Regions from separate parts of the Lysinibacillus sp. UBA6686 genome, predicted to be linked through region 1. Evidence: riboswitches for the same ligand, from Rfam matches in the RefSeq annotation. Region 1 holds a riboswitch; the other holds the start of a gene.

Region 1 (9,716 bases):
ATCGTCATGATATTGTACAAGGCTTAGGCGATATATTAGTAAAAAGAGCAAAAGAAGAAGGCTTAAAATTAGTATTAGCTGAAGCGACAAATCCAAAGTCATTGCGTTTAATGGAGAAGTATCATGACCTGACAAAATATGTAGACATAGAAGGAAACTTTATTGTTCATAAATATGAAAGCAACGAACATCTAAGCAGTATTCCATCAACTGTAGCAGATGGAATTTACATCATTGTAAAAGAACTATAAAATTTCATCACTAATACGTTAGTAGAATAGGAGATATTTTCATGGAAGCCATTATGCTAGGGATTATTGTAGTTTTAATATGTACATCTTTGTATTTTGCTTACCTCTATTTTTCACTTAAACGTCATGCCCAGTTAAATAATGAGGGACAAAATGGACTAAACGATTTATCAACAGGTCAAATAGGTGAACAATTTTTTAAATTCGCAAAAAAGATCAATGAAAAAGGTGAAACTCTTTTTGAACATGGGGAATACGCAACTGAAAAGGCTGATACTGTAAGGGCCGCTATTGACGAAGTCGGTAAAGGATTAAAAAAGCAACTAGTTGCTACCGAAGAGAGCTCTACTTCTATCGAAGACATTACAGTAGCTATTGAAGAACTGTCTATAAGATCAAACCAAATTTCAGAACAATCGAATACGACGTTAGAATTAACGCAAGAGGGTAACGTTAAGTTAAAAGATTCACTGGTGAAAATGGAGCAATTTAATCAAACGATTAATACGACATTTGATGCAATCAATACACTTGGAGAAAAATCATACGAGATTGGAAACATTGTAAAAGTAATTACAGGAATTTCCGAGCAAATCAATCTATTAGCATTGAATGCAGCTATCGAAGCAGCACGTGCAGGTGAACATGGTAAAGGTTTTGCTGTAGTTGCTGATGAAGTTCGCAAATTAGCAGAACAATCGCGTCAGTCAGCTGATGAAGTTTCAAATATTGTCAAAAATATTCAAGATGAGACGAACAAAGTCGTAATCTCGATGAAGCAAGGAACAGAAGAATTTGAACAAACAAATACGAAAATTCTTGAAATAGGAGAAATGTTCGAAAAAATTGTAGATACAACAAAAATTATTGCTGAAAATAATGCGAATTCATCAGCAAGTACAGAAGAATTATCTTCAAGCTCACTTCAAATTGTGGCAGCTATGAAGGATATTTCTTTTATTTCGCGAGAGTCTGTTGAAATGTTTGAAGAGTTAGTTGGAATTAGCGATGAAGAGTTAAATACAATGGAAAAACTAGTTCAAGAAGCAGAGCAACTTGTAAAATTAAAAAAGGATGCAGAAAAAATCCTTTTTTCTTTAAATCGTGGTGTTGAAACGGAAGAAGCTAGAGCTGTTTAAGGTGCCGCAAAAATACGAAAGAGGAAGTTATCCTTAAATGTTTTAATCAACAAATGGAGATATGTCACTTCCACAAGAAAACAGGCCAAAGGGAAGTTAAGCAAGAACGAATTCTGGGAGGAATTCGTTCTTTTTCATGTAATTGAATAAAGGATTTAGAGGAGTATAAGCGAATTGTATATAAGTGCTAAATATACGTGCTATAGGAGATGGAAGGATATGATTGTGACAACTAGACCTTTAAAAATTAAATATAAAAAGCCAGCCAATCCTCTTCAGGAGTTTATGGAAAACATTCATTACAGTAACTCCCTTACAAAGGAAGTTGTTTTTATACGATATATCGGTATATCTGATTCAGTCGATCTTTATAGGGAAGATATTTTAAAAATGGATGAGTATTTTTATGCTAAAAAGCAAAGTGTGCTTTATTTACGATTACATAAGCTTGAGGTCATCACCAATAAAAAAGATGTAGATAAATTTTCAGAGCTTTGGGGGAATTGGCAAGTCGTGGTTAATAACCCTGCGTTACTTTACGAGACACCTTTATGTGGTAAATTACAGAAGGATCATCTTGAATGGACAAAAAAAATTAGCTTTAAAGAAATTATCCAAATGTATAAAGAAAATCAGCCAAACGCCAATGAAACTTTATTAAAAAATTTTGTAGTAAAATTTTTATACTGGATGGATTATTATTTGCCTCAAATTTTTTCTGAAGATAACCAAACAGTGCAGAAAATTGTTTTTGTTGGTAGCATTACACAGCATGAATTATTATTCTTATATTTCTTATCGACACTTGGCTGTGATATCTGTTACATGAATCCTAAAGAAGACATTCCAAATTTGCTTCCAATCATAGCAGCATCATCTACTTTATATAAGTGTTGTGGCTTCTATGAAAAGGAAGTGGTAATACCAAAGCCTCAACCTAAAAAGAGTATACCATCTCAACAAACAATAACACTTCCGGTTCAGAATAAAACGGCGGAAGAGTGTAGCTATGAGCAGTTAGCTTCTTTAGCCACATCTGTTGTAATGATTAAAACGTTTGGAGCGGATCATGAGGTGTTGTGCTTTGGTTCTGGTGTCGTTCTTCATCAAGATGGGTATATTTTAACAAACCTGCATGTTGTGAGTGGTGGGGAATATTATTCTGTACTATATGAGAACGATAAGAACGAATATATAACACATCAGTTTGTAAAATATCATGATGTGCATGATTTAGCCATTCTGAAGGTAGATAGAGTAAGCAAGCCTTTACCTGTTAAAGTTGAAGGTCCATTAGTTCGAGGACAGAAGATCGTTGCTATTGGCAGTCCTCTAGGATTATTTAATTCCGTTTCTGATGGTATTGTTTCTGGGTTTCGGGATATTCGAGGTATGTCTATGATTCAATTTACGGCGGCCATTTCAAACGGAAGTTCAGGGGGCGCTTTACTGGATATGCAAGGAAGACTAGTAGGGTTGATTACAGCAGGCTTTAATGATGGTCAGAATCTTAACTTAGCTGTACCTGCTCATTTAATCTATCAATTTGCTCAAAATTTTATTGAATTACCGAGTTAACGATTAATCCATTGCTATTTCATAAAATCCAATAATAGATGTTACCCTCAAGAAGAGTAAACTATAATGAACTTATTCAAAAAAACTTAAGGCGAAGAAAAAATTAATTGATAATAAAATACGAAAGAACGAATTCCAATCAAAAGGGATTCGTTCTTTTTTATGTTATTATAATAAACCTTTTGAACGTTTTTCAGCCATTTCCACGAGGCGTTTTGTTATTTCGCCTCCGACTGAGCCGTTTGCGCGAGAAGAGGCTTCAGGCCCTAACTGTACATTAAATTCTTGTGCAATTTCATACTTTAATTGATCAACAGCTTCTTGTACACCAGGTACTTGAAGTTTATTGGAACTACGAATAGCCATTTTGCTCACCTCCTTGTGATTAGAATGGTCGAGAGTGAGCGATTCATACATTTAACTTAGGAAAATGCATATTCTAATTACTATTGTAAAGTAACTTTGTGGAAAGGTAGCTAAAAATGTGAATGTCTCTGCTATAATAAAGTGAAACTTAATTAAATGTTTTTTCTAAGTAAATGGAGGTTTTTAAATGACGAATAATGATATTTTAATTCGTTTAAGATATGCATTAGATATCAAAAATACAGATATGGTTAAAATTTTTAAGCTAGGCGGCATGGATTTTACAAAAGATGAAGTTTTGAACATGCTTATTAAAGTTAATGATGAGGAAGAAGCACCAGAAGAATACATCAAATGTAATAATAAAATGCTTGAGGCTTTCTTAAATGGGCTCATCACATTTAAGCGAGGACCACAGCCATCTAAGCCTGGACAAGCTGAGGGAGCACAACTGATTTCAGGAAAAGAAAGTCCTAATAATATGCTATTAAAGAAAGTAAAAATTGCTTTAGCATTAACAAGTGAGGATATGTTGGATATTTTATATGATGGCGGTGTTAATGTTTCGAAAGGTGAATTAGGTGCCATTTTAAGAAATCCAAGTCATCGCAACTATAAGGAATGTGGCGATCGATTCGTGAGAAATTTTTTAAGAGGATTGACAAATAAATATAGAGAATAAATGGATATTTAAAAGAGCAGCTATTATTTTGTAGCTGCTCTTTTAATAGGTAATCTTACGTAAATAGCTCTAAAATGTTGCAAATATACTATGAAAATCACGATTTTCTTTTTAAAATTTAGTTGACAAAATGTGACGGAATTGTGTACACTTTAGATGACACAAAGTTGTCACAAACGGGGAAAATAAATGTTTACGAACAGAGGGGTGCTTTTATGGTTTATTTTGACATCTTATTAGTTGCTATTGCATGTGTTAGTACGCCACTCATTGTTGCAATTATATTAGACATCTTTTATGCAGAGAAAAAACAGGTTCGTTTTTCATTACGTCGTACATCAGTATGGTATTTATGTATGTTTGTTTTATCTTTTATACCAACAGTCTTACTTATGACACACAACGTATAGTTTACTTTAATAGGAATAAACACTTAGGGGTAAGTGAATATAAAAATATAGGAGTAGCTACAATTTTAAATACTTGTAGCTGCTCTTTTTATGTGTTCGTATGTTATTCTAATCATTCTATTGTTTGTTAATTGATGGTAAAAAAGTATTAAGAAATGCGTAATTTAAAATGGTTCCATTGACTACTTTTACCCATTGTGTTAATTTGAGGAGGAAAAAGATAGGCAAATCTACTGAAAAGTAGGGACGCAAAGCTACAGGTCTAAGGCAATAAATGCTATGATGGCTGGGTTGCAAAAGATTGCTAGTTAAGTACATATAATGCTAGTTATATTCTTTGTTGCCTATTTCTTTTTTGAAATAGGTTATTTTTTATAAAAAATTCGATAAGGGGGAAGTAGTAATGAAGTTCTTAAAAAATGCTTCATTAAAAAACAAACTTTTACTAACAGTTAGCATTATTGTTTTACTTCTAATAACAGTGATTACTACACAAAGTATTAGAGAATTAAACAATCGAATGACTGTAGATTTAGAGCAAGAGTTAAAAAGTGTTGGGTTATTAACAGCCATGAATCTTGATAGTGATGAAATTAAAGCTTTATTGACCGAAAAAGGGGAAACCAACGCTAAATTTACAAAAGTTCAAAAGCAGCTTGATAAGATCCAAGAGGAACAAGGAATTATGAGCTGGAGCTACATATGGGATGTCAAGGATGAGGGTGGCGTCAATCCTATAGGTTATACGACCAATTTAAATGATGTGTATGAAGCAGGTGAAATTTTTAAGGATTTAGCAGATGAGCATGTAGAAACAGCTAAATTGGCTATTAAAAATAACAGTACAGAGGTAACTGATATTTTCCAGGATCCGTATGGTTCATGGAGAACGGTTTTTAGTCCTATTAAGGATGATAACGGGCAGCTAATAGCATTATTGGGTATTGATTATTCTGCGGATTACATTAACACCATTATTAAAAAAAGTGTTACTAAACAGATTGTGATTGCTGTTATTGGTATTGTCATTTTATTAATTTTAGTTTACATAATTATTGATCGTTTATTAAAGCCATTAAAGAAGGTAGTAAATGTAGCCAATCAGGTGGCAAATGGTGAATTGATGAATGTTGATTTAGAAATTACGAAGGATGAAATTGGAAATTTATCTGAATCTATACATAAGATGGTGTCCAATTTGCAACATATCATTTTAAACATAAGAAATACATCAAACAATGTATCTTCTGCAGCTAATCAGCTTACTGTGCATGCAGGGGAGACATATAACAGTTCTACAAATATTGCTCAGGATATGAGACAAATTACACAAAATGCTGAGGCTTCTATGGTGATGACAGAAGAAACAGCAGCTGCAATGGAAGAAACAGCGACAGGCATTCAGCAAATTGCAGACTCTGCTAATACAGCAGCTGAATCATCTATTGCTGCATCCCAAGCTTCCGAACGTGGGAATCAAGTTGTTCAGCAAGTAATTACACAGATGGAGCTAATTAATGGCTCTGTGGAACAAATAGGCACAACCATCAATGGATTACATTCTAATACGAAAAAAATTAGCGATATTGTTAGCCTTATTACAGCTATCGCCGATCAAACAAATTTATTAGCATTGAATGCCGCTATTGAGGCAGCAAGAGCTGGAGAGCACGGAAAGGGCTTTGCGGTGGTGGCTGATGAGGTAAGAAGTTTAGCTGAGCAATCATCACAATCTGCTACTGAAATTTACAATTTGATTAGTACAATTCAAGCTGATTCAAACGCTTCTATTACGGTTATGGAGAAGGGGAAAGAGGATGTAAAGGCTGGGATGGAATTTACCAATGAGGTAGGAGAAATCTTTAAGGAAATTCTCACTTCGTCTGAGGAGGTAGCAAGCCAAATTCGTGAAATTTCGGCTGCATCTCAGCAAATATCTGCTTCATCTGAGGAAGTCGCTGCATCTGTAAATAACATTAAACAATCAGCAGAGCAGTCTTCGGAATTCTCATCAAATGTTTCAACAGCAACACAAGACCAATTGACAGCAATGCAGGAAGTAAAAGAGGCATCTTCTTCGTTAGGAAAAACAGCAGAAGAATTGCAGGCACTCGTATCGAAATTCAAATTGGAGAATGATCATTATGGAAATTAATTTTAAAGGAAAAAATGTTCTTGTAACTGGTTCAAGTAAAGGCATTGGCAGAGCTATCGCATTAGGCTTTGCGGAACACGGTGCTAATCTCTTAATAAACTATATTGGGGATGACAGGGAAGCAGAAGAAGTTCGTGCACAAGCAGAAAAGTTTGGTGTTCAGGCAATTAAATTTAATGCGGATGTATCGAATTCTCAGCAAGTGCAAGACATGTATCAATATATGGATACACATTTAGGCGCAATTGATATTCTTGTCAATAACGCCGGATTTGCTCAGGCTTCAAGCATTACAGATTTGACTGACGAGCAATGGGATAAAATGATTAAGGTACATTTATATGGCTGCTTCTATAATTGTCGTGAAGCAGCAAAAAGAATGAAGGAACAAAACAGTGGAAAAATTATTAATATCTCTTCTGATATTGGTAGTTTAGGCTGTGAAGAGTTTACGCATTATTCGGCTGCAAAAGGTGGAATTAACGCCTTTACAAAAGCTTTAGCAAGAGAATTAGCTCCTTCTATTTTAGTCAATGCAGTAGCTCCTAGTGGCACATTTACTGATATTCTTAAGGAATTTGGTGACAACTACGTAGAGGAGGAGTCTGCTAAATATCCTTTAAAACGATTAGCACAACCGGAGGAAATTGCAAAGAGTGTATTATTTTTAGCCTCAGAAAATGCTAATTTCTATACAGGACAGCTTTTAACGCCTAATGGTGGGGTTGTTATGAACGGATAAAGCGAAAAACTAAGGAGCCATACTTATGTTAAATATAATCATCTTTAGCTTATACTTAATTTTTATTTATTATATTGGCTATAAAGGCTATAAGCGTGTAAATACTGCCGAGGATTTAATTGTTGCTGGATGGAGCATGCCGTTATCTGTCGTAACAGGAAGCTTAGTTGCCGCCTTATTAGCAGCACCCTTCTTTTTTGCTGCTGTTGGTTCAGGCTATACAAGTGGAGGTTTTGAAGGCTCAGCAACAATGGGCGGCTTAGGCACCTGTATGATTCTTGGGGCACTTATCTGGACAAAGCCACTACGAAGATTGAAGGGTTGGACATTAGCAGATTACTATGGACTACGATATGGAAGTAAGAAGCTAGGTGCATATACAGGAGTCGTGATGGCAATAGCCTTTGGGGTCTTTAATGCGGCTGCACTAACTGTGGGTGGAACATATATTATTCAGCAGCTTTTACAAATTGATTTTGTGCCTGCTGCATTACTATTTGTATCCCTAACGGCTCTTTATTCAGTGATTGGTGGGCTATGGGCAGTTGCCTATACGGAAATTGTACAGGGTGCTCTTGCAGTAGCAGGAATCTTAGGAATTACGATTTTCATTTTGTTCTATTATCCAGATGTTACATTCAATCCTGAATGGTGGAATATCAGTACATTATTCGAAAAGGCTGGGGCAGAGTTTTGGACCCTTTATCTTGTGCTAGCACTTGGCGACATTCCAGCAGTGGATTTAGGGCAAAGGGTAGCTGCTGCCAAAAGCCCGAAAGTAGCACAGCGTAGTATGATTATTGCAGGGTCCATTATTATTGCAATTAGTTGGATTCCAGGAATGTTAGGAGAGGCATTCAAGACCATTTATCCTGATAGTTCAAATCCAGAAACATTAATGCTTACATTTGCACAAGGGTATTTCCCTCCATTATTAGCAGCAATTTTCCTAACGGCAATGGCTGCTATGGGGATGTCAACGGTAGCTGCATGCTATGTTGCCACTTCTGGAATTGTAACAAAAAATATTTATTTAGATTTTATTAACCGTAACCCCGATCCTAAAAAGCTATTAAGATTTTCCCGTGCTATTATTCTTGCAAGTGCTTTACTAGGCTTAGTGCTCGCATTGAGCTTCCAAAAAGTAATCGATTTAGCGTATTTAGCGTGGGACATTATATTCGTAACAATTTTTTGGCCAATAGTTTTAGGACCATTCTGGAAGCGAGTAAGTACGCCAGCAGTTTGGGCAAGTATTTCAGTAGGGCTGGTATACTATATCGTTACATCATTGACACATGTCCCGAGCCTCAATATCCAATCTGAAGGTTTCTTAGGCTTATTGAATGAGTTATGGCAGGCTCCTGTTTTCTCAGGTGTTGTGATTACAGGCATCACCATTGTTGTAGTGAGCTTACTTATTCCTCCTACACAGCATGTACTTGAAATGCACAGGATAGAACAAGATAAGAGCCTAGATGATGTCGGAAGCAAGGAAGAGTTAATGAAGTAATTTAAAAAATTTTAGGCAACTTTATAAGAAGATGATGTCTGTATTGCGCAGCCATCATCTTTTTTAGGTTGGCTATTTTTATTACTTCTATCTTAAAATACCCTTGATATTTAAGAATGAAAAGGTCATGAATAGAATAGAATTTCTACTATATATGGTTGTAATTGTTCTATCATTTTCTTCTTGAGGGTGGGATATAGGTGAAAACCTTTTTTGTCTTTTTTCTAGGAATTATCTATTTATTACTAGCAAATGCAGTTGAATCAATTCTATTTAATAGGCTGTATTTTCTTATAGGCTCAGTTCTAATAATTGTCGGAAGTATACACTACTTGAAAGAGCGTAATAGTTATTTAAAATGGTTAGAAGATATGAGAGAGGCAAGTGAGCGAGAGGTGCTGGCAATTCCCCATACACAGTGTATCCTTTCAGAGGATAGCTTAAGTGCTTTATTGTTAGACGAACCAACGAATACACTTTATTTCGCAAGTAGGGAAGATTTAGAGGAGGAATTGATAAAAAAGGTCATCCACTTTGATAAAATATATGAAGTAGCAATAGTGGAGGATGAAATATTTATTGCAAGAACAAGTAATCATTTAATCAGTGGTTCTTTATTAGAGGATGAGCAGGATGTTGAAGTAGAGGAGATTGATGAAGATGATCCTGCGTATAATACTGTCTCTCAATTAGCTTTGAAAATTGTAGCTGATAATTTATCAGACCCTATTTTAGAATTTGTTTTTTTAGATGAAGAGGAGCCCATTTCTAGGGAGGAGGACGAGTACCTAGAGTCCTTGGAGCTATGTGAAAAATGGTATCAGAAGATAAGTGTGATTATCAAGCGTTATGAGCTTGAAAGAGTACCCATTCGCCATTG
Region 2 (21,316 bases), on a different contig from region 1:
CTTTATTGGCGTAAAATAAGTCCAATTGTTGTAGAAAAATAAATTTTTTTGTAGAAAATTTTAAAACAATGATTGAGTACTATATCAAATTTCTGTATAATCAGCTTGTTTGACAATACTTTTATGAACTTGGGGGTAGACAATTGGGTAAAGCATTGATTATCGGAGCTGGCGGAGTTGCCAGTGTTGTGGTACACAAGTGTGTTCAAAATTCGGACGTATTTGAGGAAATTTGTATCGCAAGTAGAACTGTTTCAAAATGTGACGCTCTAAAAGAAAAACTAGATGGCGGAAAAACAAAAATTCATACTGCACAGGTAGACGCAGACAATACAGAAGAGGTTATTGAGCTTATTAAAGCTTTCGGACCAGATGTAGTCATTAACGTTGCCCTACCTTATCAGGACTTAACGATTATGGATGCTTGCTTAGCGACAGGTGTGCACTATGTGGATACTGCAAACTACGAGCCACCTGAAACGGCAAAATTTGAATATAAATGGCAATGGGCTTATAAAGAGAAGTTTGAAAAAGCTGGCTTAACTGCATTACTTGGTAGCGGTTTTGATCCAGGTGTAACAGGCGTTTTTACAGCTCATGCGCAAAAACATGAATTTGATGAAATCCACTATATCGATATCGTGGATGCAAATGCGGGAGATCATGGTTATCATTTCGCAACAAACTTCAACCCAGAGATTAACATTCGTGAAATAACAGCGAATGGTCGTTACTGGAAAGAAGGCGAGTGGGTGGAAACAGCACCACTTGAGAAAAAAGAGGTTTATAACTTACCAGAAATCGGACCAAAAGATATTTACCTTCTATACCATGAAGAGCTTGAATCACTTGCGAAAAATATCAAAGGTTTAAAACAAATCCGCTTCTGGATGACGTTCTCTGAAAAATACTTAACACACTTAAAAGTATTAGAAAACGTTGGCATGACATCAATCGAACCGATCGAATTTGAAGGTCAAATGATTCAGCCAATCCATTTCCTTAAAGCTGTATTACCAGATCCAGCTTCTCTTGGACCACGTACAAAAGGTAAAACAAATATCGGTTGTATTATTCGTGGTCTTAAAGATGGCAAAGAAAAAACGTACTATGTATACAACGTATGTGACCATGAAGAATGTTATAACGAAGTTGGTTCGCAAGCGATTTCTTATACAACTGGCGTACCAGCTATGATTGGTGCAATGCTTGTGATGAACGGTGAATGGCGCAAACCAGGTGTTTGGAATGTAGAAGATTTCAATCCAGATCCATTCATGGATGCATTAAATAAATGGGGTCTACCATGGCAAGAAAGCCATAACCCAGAATTACTTGACCTTGATTTAGATGCAAAGGAATTAAGCCGATGAAACCAATTGATTTTTCAAAAGTTCCATCCCCTTCTTATGTAGTGGATGAGCGATTATTAACACAAAATCTTGAGCTTTTAAAATCAATTCAAGATCGTACAGGCTGCCGCATTTTACTAGCCCTTAAAGGTTTTTCTATGCATTCAACATTCCCTTTAGTAGGAGAATATTTAGCAGGCATTACAGCCAGCTCACTGCATGAAGCACGTCTTGGCTATGAAAAAATGGGCAAAGAAGTTCACGTTTATGCTCCTGCTTATATTGAGCATGAAATGGACGAGCTTCTAGGCTATGTGGATCACATCGTGTTTAACTCATTTAACCAATGGGCTCAGTTCAAGGATAAAGTGAAATCTGCTGGTAAAACAATTGAATGTGGTATTCGTGTGAATCCTGAGTACTCTGAAATTGAAACAGCTCTTTATGATCCTTGTTATACGAATTCCCGTCTTGGCACAACTTTGGCTAACTTCGATAAATCCCAACTTGACGGCATCGATGGCTTACACTTCCATGCGATGTGTGAACAAAATTCAGATACGTTAGAGCGTATTATTGAAGTAGTAGAAGAAAAGTTTGGTGATGTTTTACACCAAATGAAATGGTTGAACTTCGGTGGTGGCCACCATATTACACGTGAAGATTATGATGTAGAGAAGCTTGTGAATATCATTAATTATGTGCAAGAAAAGTATAACCTGCTTGTGTATTTAGAGCCAGGTGAAGCAGTAGCCCTTAATACTGGTTATTTGGTAGCTACAGTCCTTGATATCCAAGAAAATGGGATGGATCTTGCTATTCTAGATACATCAGCAACATGTCATATGCCTGACGTACTTGAAATGCCATACCGTCCAATGATTATTGGTTCTGGTCAAGCGAATGAATTAGCCCACACATATCGCCTAGGTGGACTTACATGTCTTGCTGGTGATGTAATTGGCGATTATTCATTTGAGCAGCCACTAAAACCAGGTGACCGTCTTGTATTTACAGATATGGCCCATTATTCAATGGTGAAAAACCATATGTTTAACGGCGTCAACTTACCTTCAATCGTTTCTTACAATGATGAAGAGGGCATTAAAGTCATTCGTGAATTTAAATTTGAAGACTATAGTGGCCGACTTTCTTAAAAAATGTCAAACACCTCCAGCTAAAATTGGAGGTGTTTTATTATCTTCTTAGGTTTTAAAAGGACTACCTTTCTCCTGGCTCTTGAAAAGTAGTCTTAGTGTTTTACATCATTCAACTTCGATTTCAGTTCTTAACTGTAATACTTCCTCTACAGTTAAGCTAGTTAATTGCATAATTTGTTCATTATCGTAACCTGATGCAATCATATTTTTTGCCACCGCTTTAATTCCTTTCTCTATTCCTTTCTCTATTCCTTCTTGTTGTGCATGATATTTAGCATCCTCTAGTTTAGCTACTTCATCAATCATGTACTTTAAACGAGACTGGTAGGCAATAATTGTTTCAGGTGTTTGGCTTAACTCTTCCCATGCACTTAGTGCTTGTTGCAAGTTTTCGTCTTTCATTGTTAATGCCTCCAATTCTAGATAAATATCATCATATGTTTTTTGCTTACGAGCATCTACCATGCCAAGTAATAATAACCATCTAACTAAAATATCGTCCAGAGCGTTTAATGTTTGGTTAAACCAGGCATGTAGAAACTTGTCCATTTCAATAAAGTGAATTTCTAATACATCGTCTTTTGATCTTAAGCGTTGAAGTAACGCATCTTCATATAAATGATAGGTACTATGATAATGGACGATTTCTTCAAATAATGTAAAATGGCAAATATTGATAGTTATAGTGGGGCGTAGTGTATGATACCCTAGTCCTTTTTGTAGCTGGGTTGTAAATAATCGTGACCAATAAAACATCGACCGTTTAAACATATCCTGCTGAGTGGAAAGCTGCATTTCAATATTAATCAGCTCTCCTGCTTGCGTTTTCACTACAATATCAAGTCGTGATTGTTTATCGTCTTGATATTCACCACCTAACTCTTGATTTAAAAACATTGCTTCTGTAATAGTTGCCCGACCTGTACGTTGTAAAATGGCATTCAGAAAGACTATAGTTATATGTTTGTTGCGCTCACTGCCAAAAAGCTGTTTAAACGCAAAATCTACTTTTAAATCCAATAACTTTGAAAGAGGGATTCGTTGCAATGCCTTTTTACTCATTCACATCAGCCCTGTTCTTTTCTATTATTATAGCATGTCTTTACATATCCTCCTATATCTATAGCTAATGCACCTATGCTGTTAGTAATCCTTTTACATTTGATAGAAAAATGACACATCGATTTGTCAATGTGCGTTTTTTATTATGTATAGTTTTTCAGCATATTGATTTACTGGTCTGAGCAACGCATTGCGAATTCTGAAGGAACAAAATTCTATACGACAAAAATATTCTAGAAGCCATTTGGACGTTTAATCCCATATTCCCATAAAAAAAGTAGAGGTTCTAGCCCTCTACGTTTGTTAGCATAATTAATATAAGTATCAAGTGTACTTTGCTCTACTATGGCTGCATATTCATCCAACTATCAACATGATGAATGGCAACCCCTTGATAGCTTGTTTTTTTCACATAGTGACGTTGAACAAGTGCTAGTTGCTTATTCATATAGGCTTCACCATTATCATAAAAAGTAATATTTTGATTATCATCTAATGCACCTGTTTCAACACTAATAACAATGGATTTATTAACTTTTTTGGCATAGGCTACTTCATGTTGTACAATTTTAATAATATCTTTTGCTGTATTTCGATAAGCCATAATAGAAACGCTCTCTACTTGATTTATCACCCATTCAGCAAGTAATCCTTTTCCAAATTGATTGTTGTATTTAATTTCGTCAAACCAGAACGGCATATCTGCTTCCAAAGGTAATTGTAATTGCTTGGTTTCCTTTTTGGCTCTTGTAAGAAGTGCTTGATAGGATTCAATTGATTGTGGTTGATTATAGCTCCATCCACTATTTAAGTATGGCTCTATATCGAGATGAACGCCTGAAAATCGCTCTGTCACTTCAGCATTTTTATTATATGTATGTAACCAATCAAACAACTGATCCTGCATTTTATAGCCATCTTTAGATACCCAATCTGGCGCTCCGTCCAATGCATATATTTTGATACCCCTTGCAGTTGCATGACTAATAAAACGCTTATAGTCGGCACTTACTATATCCATATTAATCTGTAAATACAGTTTGTTTACCTGCTTGTTCTCTAAAAACGAAAGTACTCCTGCCTCATCCTCAATAATCCTTGAAGTATCCCATAACCAAGTAGCCTTATCTTCCACGGTCACTGCGTCTACCTTTCCAAATGATAGTCCAAACGTACTGGCAATTGTAACAAAAATAACAATAGTTACTGTTAATAAAGAACAACTTTTCATGTCTTACAGCTCCATTCTATTTGCCAGAGCTCCTAGAACAGAACCTGGTAACCTGACAATCATGCACTAAAATAGTGTTTAGACTCATGGCTTTGCGTCCTTCTCTTTCGACAAGTTTGCCTTTTACAGTTGTTTTCTTTTCCTTATCATACATGGTAAAAATAAAAATGTCTGTAGGAAAAATGCATACTAATCATTAATAAGGAGGAATAAAATCATATTCAAACGGGTTATTTTTACTATTAAAAATAAAAAACGTAGTGCCTTCAAGCATCTACGTTTTCTTGTTCATTTTCCAGCATTTTATGCAAGTAATTAATAATTTCACGAATTCCTTCTAGTGAATTGACTAGTATTTTTGGGTCCACATAGGTAATCATACGATTTTCCAGGTTTGCCACTGCTGTAAAATAACGTGTTTTTGAATAGTTGACAAGTCCCATCTGCTGTAAAACAGACGTGTCAAAATCTAGAATTTCACGGGCTTCCGTTACAAGTAATCCATAATTCACAACATCTGTATTCAATACTATAATACGTGCTGTTACAGCATTTGAAGAACGATTATATAGAATACGTTCAAAATCAAGCACTGGGATAAGCTCACCACGAATTCTTGTGAAGCCTAGAAGATAATTAGGTAAATGAGGAATCGGTGTTACATGCTCTAATTTTTCAATTGAAATTGCTTGTTCCACAGGCACTGCATACTCTTCAGTTCCACAAGCAAAAACTACTGCCTTTACACTTTCCATGCGGTCACATCCTTCAATTTCTGCTGTTATTTTTTTGCAGATTCTTTGACAATTTCAACTAGTAAATCTGCTAATTTTTCTAATTCTTCTACTGGGATTTTTTCATTTGTTGTATGAATATCTTCGTAGCCAACAGAAAGGTTGACTGTAGGGATGCCAAAGCCTGCAATTACATTTGCATCTGAACCTCCTCCAGAAATCCCTAGGGTCGGTGTGCGATCAATGTTACGTGCTGCTGCCATTGCGACTTGAACGACTTTATCTGTTTCAGTTACTCGGAATCCTGGATACATAAGCTTTACTTCTACTTCAGCACGTGCTCCAAGTGATGCTGAGATTTGTTCAAATGTCTCCTGCATATGCTTCGTTTGAGCATCGAGCTTCATTTTATCAATTGAACGAGCCTCTGCAAGAATATTCACTTCATCACATACAATATTCGTAGCCTGACCACCCTCAAAACGACCAATATTTGCTGTAGTTTCTTCATCTAAACGTCCTAGCTTCATCTTTGCAATACATTTTGCAGCCACTGTAATCGCTGATACTCCTTTTTCTGGAGCTACACCAGCGTGAGCAGTTTTGCCAATAATTTTGGCGAAGACTTTTGCTTGATATGGTGCCGCTGTAACAATTCCACCCACTTTGCCATCACTATCCACTGCAAAGCCGTATTTTGCTTTAATTTTGGATGCATCTAACTCTTTTGCCCCAACAAGTCCACTTTCTTCACCCGCAGTGATGATAAATTCAATATCTCCATGCTCAATATTTTGCTCTTTTAAACGTTTCACCATTTCTAGTAATGCTGCAAGCCCAGCTTTATCATCAGCGCCCAAAATTGTAGTACCATCTGACACGATATACCCATCCTCTCGTAAAGATGGCTTAATCCCTTTACCTGGTACAACTGTATCCATATGAGAAGTAAAATAAATTGGTTCAACATCTAAAGAACCTTTTAAAGTAGCCAATATATTGCCTGCTCCATGTCCATTTCGTGTATGGGCATCATCCTGTTCTACTGTAAAACCAAGCGCTGTTAATTTGTCCATTAAAACCGGCGCAATCAAATGCTCATATTTTGTTTCTGAATCAATTTGTACGAGCTCGAAAAACTCTTCTACTAAACGACTTGTCATGTTGTAAGACTCCCTTAGTTTACGTGTATTACCACGTTATAGTATATGTATTATTTTAGCACAACGTTAGAGGAGTTGAAATAATTCACTAGCAGTTCGAGACTAATTTTTGGAAGGAAATAAAAAGCTCGTGAAAGAGGGAGTTTATCCCTTTCCACAAGCTTCTTATAGTTGGAAGATAGCATCTTTTTCACGTTCAAGTAACTGAAGATATTCAACCGCTTTATGATGCTTATCCTGTAAACGCCAAATTGTATTATGTACATCATCTTGCACACGAGACACTTGCTCCCTAGCAGTTGATATTTTGGAGTGAACTGACCAGGCTGAGAAAATATCATCAAAGAAGTAGTCTGCAAATTTGACAAAGCCATCTGTTTCAACATGTAATGATTTCGTTGATAAATCATGGATGTCCAGAAGCTCATTATGAAATCGCTGTAAAGCAATTTGAGCATCGTGAAGATAATTTTCAGACTGATTTAGTGCATCATGCTTCAAATGTGTAGCAATAAGTCCCCCTCCCAAAAACGTATCCCATGTTGAAAAACCATTAGCGGAATGTAGAGAAGCAGCCGCTTGCCCAAGCATTGTTAATGCATTTTCACCAGCCTCTTCAGCCTCCTTCATTTCTATAATTAATTGCTTCGTTACTATTTCTTCATGGGCTAATTGCTCTAATTTTTTTGCTTGCTCTGGCTCATGTATTTGTAGGTAGCCCTTCTTTTTAGCATTCAGCTTGTTTAAAGCTTCTTGTAAATGTTGTTCATTAATTTGAGTAAGTTTTGACTCAGCTTGTGCTAAATCGATTGTTAAATCTTCCTGCATTTTCTTTGCTTCATTTATTTTTAATTCAAGAACGGCTGCTTTATCAATTTTCTCTGCTCGTAGTTCATCTTGCTGCCCCGTCCACGTACGAATCATATTCATAAACGAAAAGCCTTCTAATTTATCAAGTTTCGTTCGAATGTGATTGAGTGCTATAGAATGTTTGTAAATGTCCTGTTGTGCACGCTCAAGTTGATTTTCAATTAATCGTTTTTGCTCATTTAATCTACTAACATTTCTTAATTGTGCATGTATGATTTCCTGTTCATTTTGTAATTGTTTCCATTCCATTCATCTCAACTCCTCTTATCTATTTGTACGGATGAAAAGAGTAAATGTTTCAATTATCTGTCATCTTTTATCATTTTTCGTCAATTTTTTTGTGCCAACAGGAAAGCCCAGCAAATGGCTGCTGGGCTTGTACAAATTTTATAGTGGAATATTTCCGTGTTTTTTCTCTGGGCGTGATTCATGTTTATTTGAAAGCATGTCTAAACCTTGAATTAGCTTAATACGTGTATCACGTGGATCAATGACATCATCTACCATACCGCGAGATGCTGCAACATATGGGTTTGCGAACTTTTCTTTGTATTCTTCAATTTTCGCTGCACGTGTTGCTTCTGGATCGTCAGATTTTGCAATCTCGCGCGCAAAGATAATATTCGCGGCACCTGCTGCACCCATAACAGCGATTTCAGCGTTTGGCCAAGCAAATACAAGGTCAGCCCCAATTGATTTTGAGTTAAGCGCAACATAAGCACCGCCATAAGCCTTACGTAAAATAACTGTAATTTTCGGTACAGTTGCTTCTGAGTATGCATAAAGAATTTTTGCTCCATGACGGATGATTCCACCATGCTCTTGCTTAACGCCTGGGAAGAAGCCAGAAACGTCTTCAAAAGTGATGATTGGAACATTGTATGCATCACAAGTACGGATGAAACGAGCTGCTTTGTCAGAAGAATCGATATCTAGTCCACCAGCAAGTACTTTTGGTTGGTTACAAACTAGACCAACAGACTCACCTGCGATACGTGCAAAACCTACTACTACGTTTTTCGCAAATTCTGAGTGAACTTCCATAAATGAACCTTCGTCCACTACTTGCTCAACCACTCTCCGTACGTCATAAGGGCGAGTTGTTTCAATTGGCACAGTATCCACGATTTCAGGACGGTAGTCGTCACCTTCTGGACGTGCCTGACGTGGCGCTTTTTCCTTATTATTTTGTGGAAGATAGCTTAATAGTTTTTTAATTTGATCAATCGCTTCTTCTTCAGATGGTGCGCGGAAGTGTGCATTACCACTTACAGCGTTGTTTACTTTTGAACCACCTAAGTCTTCTGCAGAGATTTTTTCACCTGTTACTGTTTCAATTACTTTAGGACCTGTTATGAACATTTGAGATGTTTTGTCAACCATTAAGATAAAGTCTGTGATTGCGGGAGAATAAACTGCTCCACCAGCACATGGTCCCATAATTACTGAAATTTGTGGGATTACGCCAGAGTAGATGGCATTGCGATAGAAAATATGACCGTATCCATCAAGTGAAAGGACGCCTTCTTGAATACGTGCACCACCTGAATCATTAATACCAATGAATGGCGTGCCGTTTTTCGCAGCAAGATCCATTACTGTGGCCATTTTTTTCGCATGCATTTCACCCAATGCTCCACCAAATACAGTAAAATCTTGAGAGAATAAGTAAACAGGACGTCCGTTAATTTTACCGAAACCAGTAACTACACCATCACCAGGTCCTTCCATCTTGTCCATACCGAAGTCAACTGTACGATGTGTAATGAATGGGTTGATTTCAAAAAATGTACCTTCGTCCAGCAATAATTCAATGCGCTCACGAGCAGTTAGTTTACCTTTTTCATGTTGCTTGTCGATGCGCTCATAGCCACCACCAAGTTCAATTACCGTCTTACGGTCATATAACTCATTAATTTTGTCGAACATATCCATACTAATCACTTATCCCCTTTTCCACTTTTATCGCATAATTCATATAACACACCGAAAGATGATTTAGGATGCATGAAGGCTACCTCTGCACCACCAGCGCCTGGTCCTGGCTCTTCTGATAAAAGACGTACACCTTTTTCACGAAGCTCTGACATACGCTCACGAATCCCTGTCACACCGAAAGCTACATGGTGAATACCTTCCCCACGTTTTTCGATATATCCATGAATGGTACTTTTTTCACTCATGGGTTCCAGCAATTCGATTTTTACATTGCCAGCGTCTATAAATGCAACGCGAACCTGTTGAGATTCAACCTCTTCTACTTTTAACAGCTTTAAGCCTAAAGTTTCTGTATAATATGTAATGCGTTCATCAAGATCACGCACCGCAATCCCAATATGATCTACTTTCTCCATGGTGACATCTCCTTCTGTTATGGTACATACTCTATTTTACAGACTTTTTTGTCAAAACTCTACTACTTGAGAAATTTTTCAGATTTGCTAAACTATTTATAAGAAAAGAAGGAGCGAACGAGCATATGAGTAATAAAAAATTTCAAAAAATCGTCGTTTATACGATGGTCGCAATCATGATAATTTCATCTCTAGCATTCGGCTTATCTATGTTAGTGTAATGAAAAGCTAGGCGTCCGCATTACTGCGGGCGCTCTTTCTTTACCTTCAACCCCTTGAAAGATTGTTTAATTTCTAAATATCGGTCCATTTCCTCCATAAATTGATACAGTGCCGCTTGTGCTAAAAATTGCTCGTGATTTTGTGGTAGTGGTAATTGGGCAAAATCTCGCCTCACCTGCTCTAGCTTCTCTCTAAAATGACTAGCCGTATTTCCTGAATGAACATGCTCAGCAAGATCTTGAACAAAGTCAGCCACTATCGTCGCCTCTTGTACTATAACAGGTAGGGCTGTTATTTTCGGGAGTACTCTTTCAATAATTTCGAGCTGCTGTTCACGCATATCAAAATAAACATAGTAATCATTTTTTCGTCTCATAAAGTGATTTTCAACATCTTTAAAGGCTAGTGATTTCGCATTATTTAAAGCTGTAATAGCTTCAATTATTTCTTGCCCATCCCACAGTGTATCGCCTTCTCTTAAATAATTAGCAATTTCTAAAAAAATTTTACTATATAGCTCCTCAATTTTAACTCGATAGTAATTTAATTCCTTTTGTATATCTGGCATATACATATTAATTGCTATTCCCGTTCCATAACCAATTGCCATTAAAGCAAATTCATTTGAAACCAATGTCCACGAGAATTTTTCAGCAGCATAAATATGCATAATAATTACTGCACTTGAGACAAAGCCGTCTGCTACCTTCAATGATACAATTGTGGGGATAAAAATAATGAGCATCCCTGCTAGTGTAAGTGGGTGATATGAAAATAACTCAAAGCTTAGAAAGGCATAAAGCATACCGATAATACTTGCAACAAATCGTGTATAAGCAGCATGAAGGGATTTTTTCTTCGTTGGTTGTACACAAAGTATTGTTAAAATACCTGCAGATGCATAAGAAGCTAATTCGAAATACTGGGCAATGGCTATTGCAATGGCTGCACCAGTTGCCGTTTTTAATGTACGATAGCCGATTGAAAACTTCTTCAAGTCGACTGCCTCCCATCCTCCATTACTCTTCACTTATTCTATTCATCAAATCAATTCAATTTTTGAGGTAAATCATTTAGCTAATATTTAAAAAATTCCAAATATATTTTTGCTATTATTACAGTAGAATGCACCAATTATCTACTATTATTGATAAGAAACAGTCCCCGCAACTAGTGATGTTGCTGCGGGGCGTTCATCTTATCAAATTAATTAATGAATAGTATTAAAGCTCATCACAGTATTCTTCAAAGTTTGCTTGTAAATTTGTTACAACAGACATTGGATCATGACCTTCAATTTCATAGCGCCCAACTTCAGCTACCACTTGTCCATCCTTTAACAGAATAAATGATGGAGAGGATGGTAAGTGATCTTCTCCGAAGTGATAACGAGCAGCTGCCGTTGCCTCTTTATCTTGACCAGCAAAAACTGTAACAAGATGATCTGGACGTTTATCGTAATGAACACTTTGTGCTGCTGCCGGACGAGCAATACCTCCTGCACAGCCACATACTGAATTGACCATGACTAATGTAGTACCTGGACGAGCAAACGCCTCTTCAACAGCTTCTGGTGTGCATAGCTGTTCATAACCAGCAGCCTCAATTTCCGCACGTGCTGTTTTTGAAATTTCTTGCATAAATAAATCGTAATCCATATTCATATAGCGATAGCTCCTTTCAAGTTCGTGTCACCTTAGACTTTAGACTGACACTAATACATCTCCTATCATAGCAGTTAGTGGTGATTTTGTGCACCTACTTGCTCAGTAATTTCGCATTGGTTTCTATACTTCCACTACTAACACTTTTGCTAAATGAAGATACAACAGTTTATAGCTATGATTGATTATCGCTAAATAAACGATCTACACCTTGTGTTACTGTTAGCTGTCCATTTAAAATTTGGCTTTCTAACAGTTGTACTTGTGCCTTGCGTTCTGGATTACCATAAAACGCATCAATTAAATGGTCAGTAATCATTGATTGGAACCAATCCTTGGTTTGATTTTGACGTCTAATCGACCAGTAATTATTTGCTTCGACGGTTTGCCTAAATTCTCCGATTGTATCCCATACTTTGTCGAGACCGCGTTTTTCCCATGAACTAACCGGCATAGCAGTAGACATCCACCCTGGCGTAGCTGGCTGTAAGAAATGCAAAATTTGCTTATACTCAGATACAGTCTTTTTGGCTAAACGTACATTATCACCATCTGCCTTGTGCACTACGATGGCGTCTGCTAATTCCATAATGCCCTTTTTCATGCCTTGTAGCTCGTCACCAGCTCCTGTTAATACTAGCAACAGGAAGAAGTCAACCATACCACGGACATATGTTTCACTTTGTCCAACACCAACAGTTTCAATTAAAATAACATCATAGCCAGCAGCTTCACAAACTAGCATTGTTTCACGTGTTTTTTTATGGACACCCCCTAGGGTACCAGCTGAAGGAGATGGTCGAACAAATGCGTTCGGCTTCTTAACTAGCTCCTCCATACGTGTTTTGTCACCTAAAATACTCCCTCCAGATAGTGAGGAACTTGGATCAATCGCTAGCACTGCAACCTTCATCCCCATCTCACAAAGCATCGTTCCGAAAGCCTCAATAAATGAGCTTTTTCCAGCACCAGGAACGCCTGTAATGCCTATACGAACACTATTTCCTGTATGTGGTAGAAGCTCCTGTAAAAGCTCTTGTGCCTGTGCTTTATGCACGGCATTTGAGCTTTCAATGAGTGTTATCGCCTTTGATAATTGAGTACGGGAACCTGCCATTACCTCACGGGCAAGTGCCTGTATGTCAATTTTGTCAGCTTTTTTCTTTCGGAATTTTTTTGGTACACCATATTGCATACCATCGTGAGATGCTGCTACTCCATCCATGACAAATAGTGCACTTTCCTGCATCTCTTTGTTTTTGTCCATTACTTAGACACTTCCTCATACCCTAAGCGTTTGTAGATTTCTTCAATAATTTTAATGGCCGATACAGGGATAACTGTACCTGGTCCAAAGATTGCTACGGCGCCAGCTTCATAAAGGAATTCATAATCCTGTGCTGGAATAACACCGCCAACAATAATGATAATATCTTCACGACCTAGCTTTGTTAGCTCAGATACCAGTGCAGGAACTAAAGTTTTGTGTCCTGCTGCTAAAGAGGAAACACCAATACAATGTACGTCATTTTCAACCGCCATTTGAGCTGTTTCCTCTGGTGTCATAAATAGTGGAGAAATATCTACGTCAAAACCTAAGTCAGCATAACCTGTTGCGATAACTTTGGCACCACGATCATGACCATCTTGCCCCATTTTTGCTACTAAAATACGTGGACGGCGACCTTCATTTTCAAGGAATTCGTCTGTCATTTGTTTTACTTCAAGAATCTGCTCCTCATCAGAGAAGTTCGCAGAGTAAACACCAGAAATGGAACGGATGATTGCTTTATGACGGCCAGAGACAACTTCAATTGCATCTGAAATTTCCCCTAAAGACGCACGAGCACGCGCTGCATCAACCGCTACTGCTAATAAGTTTTCTCCGCCTTCTTCTGCAGCCTTTGTTAGTCGAGCAAGATGTTTTTGTACTTCCTCTTCATTACGAGCTGCGCGCATTGATTCTAATCGCTCAATTTGTTTTTGACGCACTAATGTGTTATCAATGTCGAGAATATCAATAGGCTCTTCTTTTTCTAGACGATACTTATTGACACCAACAATTGTTTCAGATTTAGAGTCAATTTTTGCCTGTCGTTTTGCCGCAGCTTCCTCAACTTTCATTTTTGGAAGACCTGTTTCAATCGCTTTCGCCATTCCACCTAGTTCTTCGATCTCTTCGATTAATGCCCATGCGGATTTTGTAATTTCCTCCGTTAATTTCTCCACATAGTATGAACCACCCCATGGATCAATCACTTTCGTCATAGCCGTTTCTTCCTGTAAGAATAACTGTGTATTACGTGCAATACGAGCAGAGAAGTCTGTTGGAAGAGCAATCGCCTCATCAAGTGCATTTGTGTGAAGAGATTGTGTATGACCCATTGAGGATGCATTAGCCTCAATTAATGTACGTGTTACGTTATTAAATGGATCTTGCTCTGTTAAAGACCAGCCAGATGTTTGTGAATGTGTACGAAGTGCTAATGTCTTTGGATTTTTCGGATTGAACGTAGACATCATTTGCGCCCAAATACGACGAGCAGCACGCATTTTTGCAACTTCCATATAATAATTCATACCGATTGCCCAGAAGAACGATAAACGCGGGGCAAAGGCATCAATATCGATGCCAGCTTTCAATCCCGTACGAACATACTCAAGACCATCTGCTAATGTATAAGCAAGCTCGATGTCGTTAGTTGCTCCGGCTTCTTGAATATGGTAACCAGAGATCGAAATAGAGTTAAATTTTGGCATAAATTTCGCTGTATATTCGAAAATATCCGCAATAATTTTCATAGACATTGCTGGTGGGTAAATGTAAGTATTACGAACCATGTATTCTTTTAAAATATCGTTTTGAATCGTACCTGCAAGCTTGTCAGGTGTTACCCCCTGCTCTTCAGCTGCAACGATATAGAATGCCAATACTGGTAATACCGCACCATTCATTGTCATTGACACGGACATCTGATCTAAAGGAATTTGGTCGAATAGAATTTTCATATCTTCGACAGAATCAATGGCAACCCCAGCTTTACCAACATCCCCAGTTACGCGTGGATGATCGGAGTCATAGCCACGGTGAGTAGCTAAGTCAAAGGCAACAGATAGTCCTTTTTGACCCATTGCTAGATTACGTTTGTAGAATGCATTGGATTCTTCAGCTGTTGAGAAACCGGCATATTGGCGAACAGTCCAAGGACGAGCTACATACATCGTAGGGTATGGACCACGCGTATTTGGCGCAATACCTGCTACATCATTTAAATGCTTTGCCTCTTTAATATCTTTTTTTGTGTATATATCTTTAATTTCGATCCCTTCATTTGTCATGAATTTTTCTTCTGACGCTTGAGGTGCTTCTGTTGCTAAAACTTTTTCGATTTCAACTGCACTAAAATTTGGCTTGCTCATCGTTGGACCTCCTTCATGCTAGCGAACACTGAATTTAATTTTTCAATGATGTTCTGTCCTGCGAAAATAAAGCCGTTTAAGCCATCTGCTAACCAAGCTTCTTCTTCGTCTTTATATTTACCTGCAACATCAACAAGCACATTAGCAGGTTTACCCGCTAGAATCGCTGGTACTAATTCTTTTGTATCGTCATCATTGCCAGCAATCACCACATAGGTTGCTTCTGTAGTATTTAACCAAGCCACTGCTTCTTCAGCCGTTGCGATTGGTTCACTTTTTTCTGGTACTAAACCTACTGTATTTAAGAAACCAGATACAAAATCAGCACGTGGTTTCGAGCTTTTTAATGTACCTAATGCTAAGATTCCTGTTTTCACATTAGCAGCCGTCATGTCTGCTCGTAATTGCTCGAAAGGTATAGCAATTCGCTTAATATCTGCAAATAGAGGATTCGTTTCACTCTCAAGCACATCTGCTGGATTTGCATAAATATTCGTACCAATTAGAGATTGCTTTCGTGTTTGTGTAGCTTTAATACGAGCTTGGTATGATTGCTCTAATTCTTCTACTAGCTTTCCTGAGGCAATATAAGCATCAATGCCCCCAGCAGCTTCAATATCTAAGAATAATGCCCAAGCTTCTTTCACAAAATCAGCTGTCAATGACTCAATGAAATATGAACCTCCAGCTGGGTCAGTTACTTTTAACACATTTGTTTCTTCTTTTAAAACTAAAGATACATTACGTGCAATACGAATTGATTGATCAGTTGGCTTTGTTAATGCATCATGTGGATGAACAGTAAAGAAGTCTGCACCACCAATTAAGCCAGAAAGCGCTTCATTTGCTGCACGTAGTAGGTTTACATAAACATCTAATTTTGAGAAGCTTCTTAATGAAGTTTCTGCAAGTGTTGGAATTTTAATATTTTTTTCTATACCATAAGCAGATGAGAACGCTTTCCAAAGTACTTTAAAAGCACGAAGTTTAGCAATCTCTGTAAAGAACTGTGTATCAATGGCAAAAGTTACATAAAATCGCTTTGCAAAGGCTTCAAAGCTTTCTTCTTGCTCTGCATATTTAGCCGCAAACGCAAGTGCATATGCTAATTCTTGGACAGCATTTGCTCCTTGATTGTGATAAATCGTAATATCTGCACCGATTGAGCGCACGTTCGGAAAATCAGTTAAAGTGATAGGGTTTTTTGAAATGATGAAACCTGTGGTAGCTTCTCGTTGTTCAATGGCAATGTTGTCGAATACTGCTAATAATGGGTCATTTGAATTTTCAACTGTAATTTTAAACGAATATTCTGAGAAATAAGTCGCTAATTTTGCTACTATTTCTGCAGTCCATTCAAAATTAACACGGCTATCGATTGTTACTACTTCGTTTCCACGCGCTAAACTATCATCTAGCTGAGCAAAAAATGCTTCGCCTGTGTCAGCATAAACTTGCTGTGCCACTTTAAAGACTTGACTATTTTGTAGGGAACGGATTGTGGCAACTTGTTTATCAAGTTCTTCACCAAGTTTTGCTACTAAACTTTCTTGTGTGTAAAGAGGTTCTAATGTAATACCTTCACTTGTTTTCGTTAAAAGAGACTCGAATGGTTTCCCTTTTAAAGCCTTGATTGCTGCATCTTGCCATTCTGAATAGGACGGCTTTTCAAATTCAATATTTTTCATGTTGTTTGACATGCGGACGCTTAATCAGCTTCCCCCCTTAGTAGTTTCTATTTGTTATTCTACATGACAAATTGCGACTCGAAAAGCAAAAAAAAATTCGGAAACCGTTATACAACAGGTTTCCGAGTAGTCATCAGTAGACTGACGTCGAAGATTTATTTGTATTTTCGAGTATTTCTTTTACTCTATTTAGGAATTTACCACAAACAAGTCCGTCTAAAACGCGGTGATCTAATGATAAACATAAATTCACAATATCACGTGCAGCAAACATGCCACCCGGTAAAACAACTGGTTTTTTTACAATACTTTCCACCTGCAAAATTGCTGCTTGTGGATAATTGATGATGCCCATCGACTGCATAGAGCCGAATGCACCCGTATTATTGACCGTAAAAGTTCCACCTTTGATATCATCCATTGACAATTTTCCAGCACGTACTTTGACAGCGAGCTCATTAATTTCCCTCGCAATCCCTTTAATTGATTTTTCATCAGCGTGTTTTATAACAGGGACAAATAAGGCATCGTCAGTTGCGACGGCAATAGAAATATTAATGTCATGCTTCTGAATAATTTTATCCTCTGCCCACATAGAATTCATCATTGGGAACTCTTTTAATGCTTGTGCAACTGCCTTCACAAAGAAGGCAAAATACGTAATATTAAAGCCTTCTTTTTGTTTAAACTCTGTCTTTATACTGTCTCGATAAGTGACTAAATCCGTTACATCCACTTCCATCATCATCCATGCATGTGGGACTTCATGAACACTTCTTACCATATTATTGGCGATTGCACGACGCACTTTCGTTACAGGTATTTCAATATCCCCTGCTTGCAAAGGCTGTGTAGGTGTGACTGGCTTCATATCGTTCTGTGCAGTTTCATTTGCTACAGCAGGAACTGAGTGTTGTACAGGAGTATCAGCAACAGAAGGTGTTTCAGCCTGTGTAGTTGGCACAGCTCCCGCTTCAATTAAGGCAAGAAGGTCTTTTCTTGTAATACGTCCTCCTTCGCCTGTTCCTGTAACTTGCTCGAGTGCAATATCATGCTCCTGTGCAAGTCGAAGAACTGCTGGTGAATAGCGAGCTTTATCCTGCCTTACTGGTTTTGGTGGTGCTACCGTAGCTGTCGTAGCTTGTTGTGTTTCTTGTTTTCTTTGTACACCTGCATTTAAAATCGCTGTACTAACTGCTGATTTCTTCGTTGGAGGTGGAGGTGGTAGCTCGCTGTCACCGGCAATTTCAATAGAGCAAACGATTGCACCTACTGGTAACGTTTGGCCTTCCTCTGCAAGCAACTCTGTAATAACACCTTCAAAAGATGAAGGAATTTCTGCATTTACTTTATCTGTAGCAACTTCTGCTAGCGGGTCATATTTTTTTACTGTATCACCAGGCTTAACAAGCCATTTTTCAATTGTTCCTTCTGTTACACTTTCACCGAGCTGTGGCATTGTGATATTTTGAATCGCCATCATCTATTCCTCCCATCCATTTAAGCCTAGCCGTATTTATATGTGACAAACCATTTTAGAATGAATAGCTGACAGGACACTGTAGAAAAACAGTTCTCAAAACGGACTATTCGACTGAGGCTTTTCCTTTTACAATAAGTATTTGTAGCACTCACTAATCAAAGATTTTCACTAAATACTTTTTCAATTTGTGAGAAGCGCCTTCTATTTAGAAGGCAGCTAGTTCACGCATCGCACGCTCTACTTTATCAGGATTTATCATAAAATACTTTTCCATTGTTGGAGCATAAGGCATTGCCGGAATATCTGGTCCTGCAAGGCGTTGAATTGGTGCATCAAGATCAAATAAACAATGCTCAGCGATGATGGCCGCCACCTCGCTCATGATACTACCTTCTTTATTATCCTCTGTTACCAGTAACACTTTTCCTGTTTTACTTGCAGCCTCAATAATTGCTTCCTTATCTAGTGGATATACAGTACGAAGATCTAGAATATGTGCAGAAATACCATCTGCTGCTAGTCGCTCTGCAGCTTGTAATGCAAAATGTACAGCTAAACCGTACGTAATGACCGTAATGTCATCTCCCTCACGTTTAACATCCGCTTTACCAATTGGTAATGTGTAATCATCCGCAGGCACTTCACCTTTAATCAAACGATATGCACGTTTATGCTCAAAAAATAACACAGGGTCTTCATCACGAATAGCTGCTTTTAATAGACCTTTAGCATCATAGGGTGTAGATGGAATAACAATTTTCAATCCTGGCGTTCCTGCAAAAAGTGCCTCTACAGATTGGGAATGATAGAGTGCTCCATGTATACCCCCACCAAACGGGGCACGTATTACCATCGGACAAGACCAGTCATTATTTGAACGGTAACGAATTTTTGCTGCCTCAGAGACGATTTGGTTCACAGCAGGCATAATAAAATCCGCGAACTGCATTTCGGCAATTGGGCGCATACCATACATCGCAGCTCCTATACCAACACCGGCTATAGCACTTTCTGCAAGAGGCGTATCAAGTACACGATATTCACCAAATTGATCGTACAAGCCAGTAGTTGCTTTAAATACTCCGCCCTTACGACCAACATCCTCTCCTAAAATGAAAACACGCTCATCACGTTCCATTTCTTCCTTCATCGCTAATGTAATCGCATCAATATAAGACATCACTGCCATTACACGTCACCTCCGTCCACTGGTGCATACACGTATTTCAAAGCATGTTCCGGTGTGGCATACGGTGCAGCCTCTGCATAATCCGTAGCCTCATTTACTTCAGCCATCACACGTTCCTCGATTTCTGAACGTAGTTTCTCTGACATTACACCCATATCCATAAGATACTTTTCAAATAGTAAAATAGGATCCTTAGACTTTCCTTCTGCTATATCTTCAGCCGTACGGTATTGACGATCATCATCATCGGAGGAGTGAGCCGTTAGACGGTATGTTACAGTTTCTATTAAACTTGGACCTTCACCAGTACGCGCACGGTCTGCAGCCTCTTTCACCACTTTATAGACTTGTAATGGGCATTTGCCATCAACCGTAACACCTGGCATACCATAGCCAATACCACGATCTGATACTTTCGCACAGCCTAATTGACGTTCAACTGGTACAGAAATTGCATATTGATTATTTTCTACCATTATAATGACGGGAAGCTTATGAACACCTGCAAAATTCGCTCCTTCATGGAAATCCCCTTGGTTAGAAGAACCTTCACCAAGCGTAACGAAAGAAACAAAATCTTCTTTTTGTAGCCGTCCTGCAAGAGCAACGCCCACTGCATGTGGAACTTGCGTTGTAACAGGAGATGATCCCGTTAAAATACGATTTTTCTTTTGACCAAAATGACCTGGCATTTGACGACCACCAGAGTTTGGATCTTCTGCTTTGGCAAATGCAGACAGCATCAACTCTCTTGGTGTCATACCAAAATGTAAAACAACACCCATGTCACGATAATATGGTGCAATATAATCCTTCTCTTTATCGAGTGCAAAGGCTGCTCCAACTTGTGCTGCCTCTTGCCCCTGACAAGAAATAACAAAGGGAATTTTACCTGAACGGTTTAATAACCACATACGCTCATCTAATCTTCTTGCCATTAACATCGTTTCGAACATTGCAAGGACATCTTCATTTGATAAACCTAAATCTTCATGCTTGATTTGAACATCTTGCATACGAACACCCCTTTCGCATTGTAAAGAAATAACTAAAGCATGTTATCCTCTCACACGATAATACTTTAGTTATGAAATGATAAATTATCAATTATGCCTTGGCATAATTGCATCCGCCGGAGGCTTTGGGCCAACACGATGTTGGTCACTCAGGCGTTTTCACAGGATGTGAAGATCTTAGCCTGAGTTCCTCTATTTCAGCGGGTGTTTGGACATCCTCTGAAAAGTAGCTTAAATTCGCATTCATCTCACCACCTATAGAGGTGGGAGACTTCTGCTGAAAGAAGTTAAATAGAAGATAACATTCCTTTTTCATAGAATTTTATCTAAATGACTTGAAGATTGGGGATTTACGGTTATTGCCATAGAAAGAAAGCATCAATTACGCCCCAGCGTAATTGTCGAGCTCGCTCGAAAAAATCCTCTCAAATTCCGTGTCATCTGTCAGGGGCTTTGGGCCAACATGATGTTGGTCACTCAGGCGTTTTCACAGGATGTGAAGATCTTAGCCTGAGTTCCTCTATTTCAGCAGGCGTTTGTACAATCACTGTATAGAAAACCACATTCAACTCGCCGCCTATAGAGGTGGAAGTAATCTGCTGAAAAAAATAAAAAATAGCCCGAATAAAATCATTCGAGCTATGCTATACCGATATTAAGCTAGTGCATTTCTGGATAATTATATTTATGAGCAGCTGCCTGGTTTTG

Evidence for each region. Region 1 has a riboswitch for cyclic di-GMP ahead of B2R82_RS10320 (methyl-accepting chemotaxis protein). Riboswitches for the same ligand answer to the same signal wherever they lie in the genome.
Region 2: it holds a riboswitch for cyclic di-GMP, as region 1 does, so the genes downstream of both, B2R82_RS16265 (amidase) here and B2R82_RS10320 (methyl-accepting chemotaxis protein) in region 1, are expected to answer to the same signal.

The regions. Positions count from the first base shown of each region.
Region 1 covers NZ_DKJS01000041.1:20,625-30,340, forward strand. Annotated here, with positions in the region: gene B2R82_RS10290 (hypothetical protein) at 1-251, shown strand, start outside; gene B2R82_RS10295 (methyl-accepting chemotaxis protein) at 293-1,390, shown strand; gene B2R82_RS10300 (serine protease) at 1,610-2,968, shown strand; gene B2R82_RS10305 (alpha/beta-type small acid-soluble spore protein) at 3,137-3,334, opposite strand; gene B2R82_RS10310 (DUF1456 family protein) at 3,522-4,016, shown strand; gene B2R82_RS10315 (hypothetical protein) at 4,232-4,426, shown strand; cyclic di-GMP riboswitch class I at 4,640-4,725, shown strand; gene B2R82_RS10320 (methyl-accepting chemotaxis protein) at 4,830-6,581, shown strand; gene B2R82_RS10325 (SDR family NAD(P)-dependent oxidoreductase) at 6,571-7,323, shown strand; gene B2R82_RS10330 (sodium:solute symporter family protein) at 7,349-8,836, shown strand; gene B2R82_RS10335 (hypothetical protein) at 9,037-9,716, shown strand, end outside.
Region 2 covers NZ_DKJS01000061.1:77,575-98,890, reverse strand. Annotated here, with positions in the region: gene B2R82_RS16285 (saccharopine dehydrogenase family protein) at 144-1,373, shown strand; gene nspC (carboxynorspermidine decarboxylase) at 1,370-2,509, shown strand; gene B2R82_RS16275 (Rpn family recombination-promoting nuclease/putative transposase) at 2,618-3,574, opposite strand; gene B2R82_RS16270 (hypothetical protein) at 3,808-3,939, opposite strand; gene B2R82_RS16265 (amidase) at 3,918-4,805, opposite strand; cyclic di-GMP riboswitch class I at 4,849-4,936, opposite strand; gene B2R82_RS16260 (chemotaxis protein CheW) at 5,072-5,560, opposite strand; gene B2R82_RS16255 (M20/M25/M40 family metallo-hydrolase) at 5,587-6,702, opposite strand; gene B2R82_RS16250 (hypothetical protein) at 6,868-7,821, opposite strand; gene B2R82_RS16245 (acyl-CoA carboxylase subunit beta) at 7,960-9,507, opposite strand; gene mce (methylmalonyl-CoA epimerase) at 9,513-9,926, opposite strand; gene prli42 (stressosome-associated protein Prli42) at 10,052-10,147, shown strand; gene B2R82_RS16230 (aromatic acid exporter family protein) at 10,168-11,145, opposite strand; gene B2R82_RS16225 (BrxA/BrxB family bacilliredoxin) at 11,372-11,812, opposite strand; gene meaB (methylmalonyl Co-A mutase-associated GTPase MeaB) at 11,988-13,079, opposite strand; gene scpA (methylmalonyl-CoA mutase) at 13,079-15,232, opposite strand; gene B2R82_RS16210 (methylmalonyl-CoA mutase family protein) at 15,229-16,932, opposite strand; gene B2R82_RS16205 (dihydrolipoamide acetyltransferase family protein) at 17,054-18,400, opposite strand; gene B2R82_RS16200 (alpha-ketoacid dehydrogenase subunit beta) at 18,609-19,592, opposite strand; gene B2R82_RS16195 (thiamine pyrophosphate-dependent dehydrogenase E1 component subunit alpha) at 19,592-20,608, opposite strand; gene B2R82_RS16190 (RicAFT regulatory complex protein RicA family protein) at 21,294-21,316, opposite strand, start outside.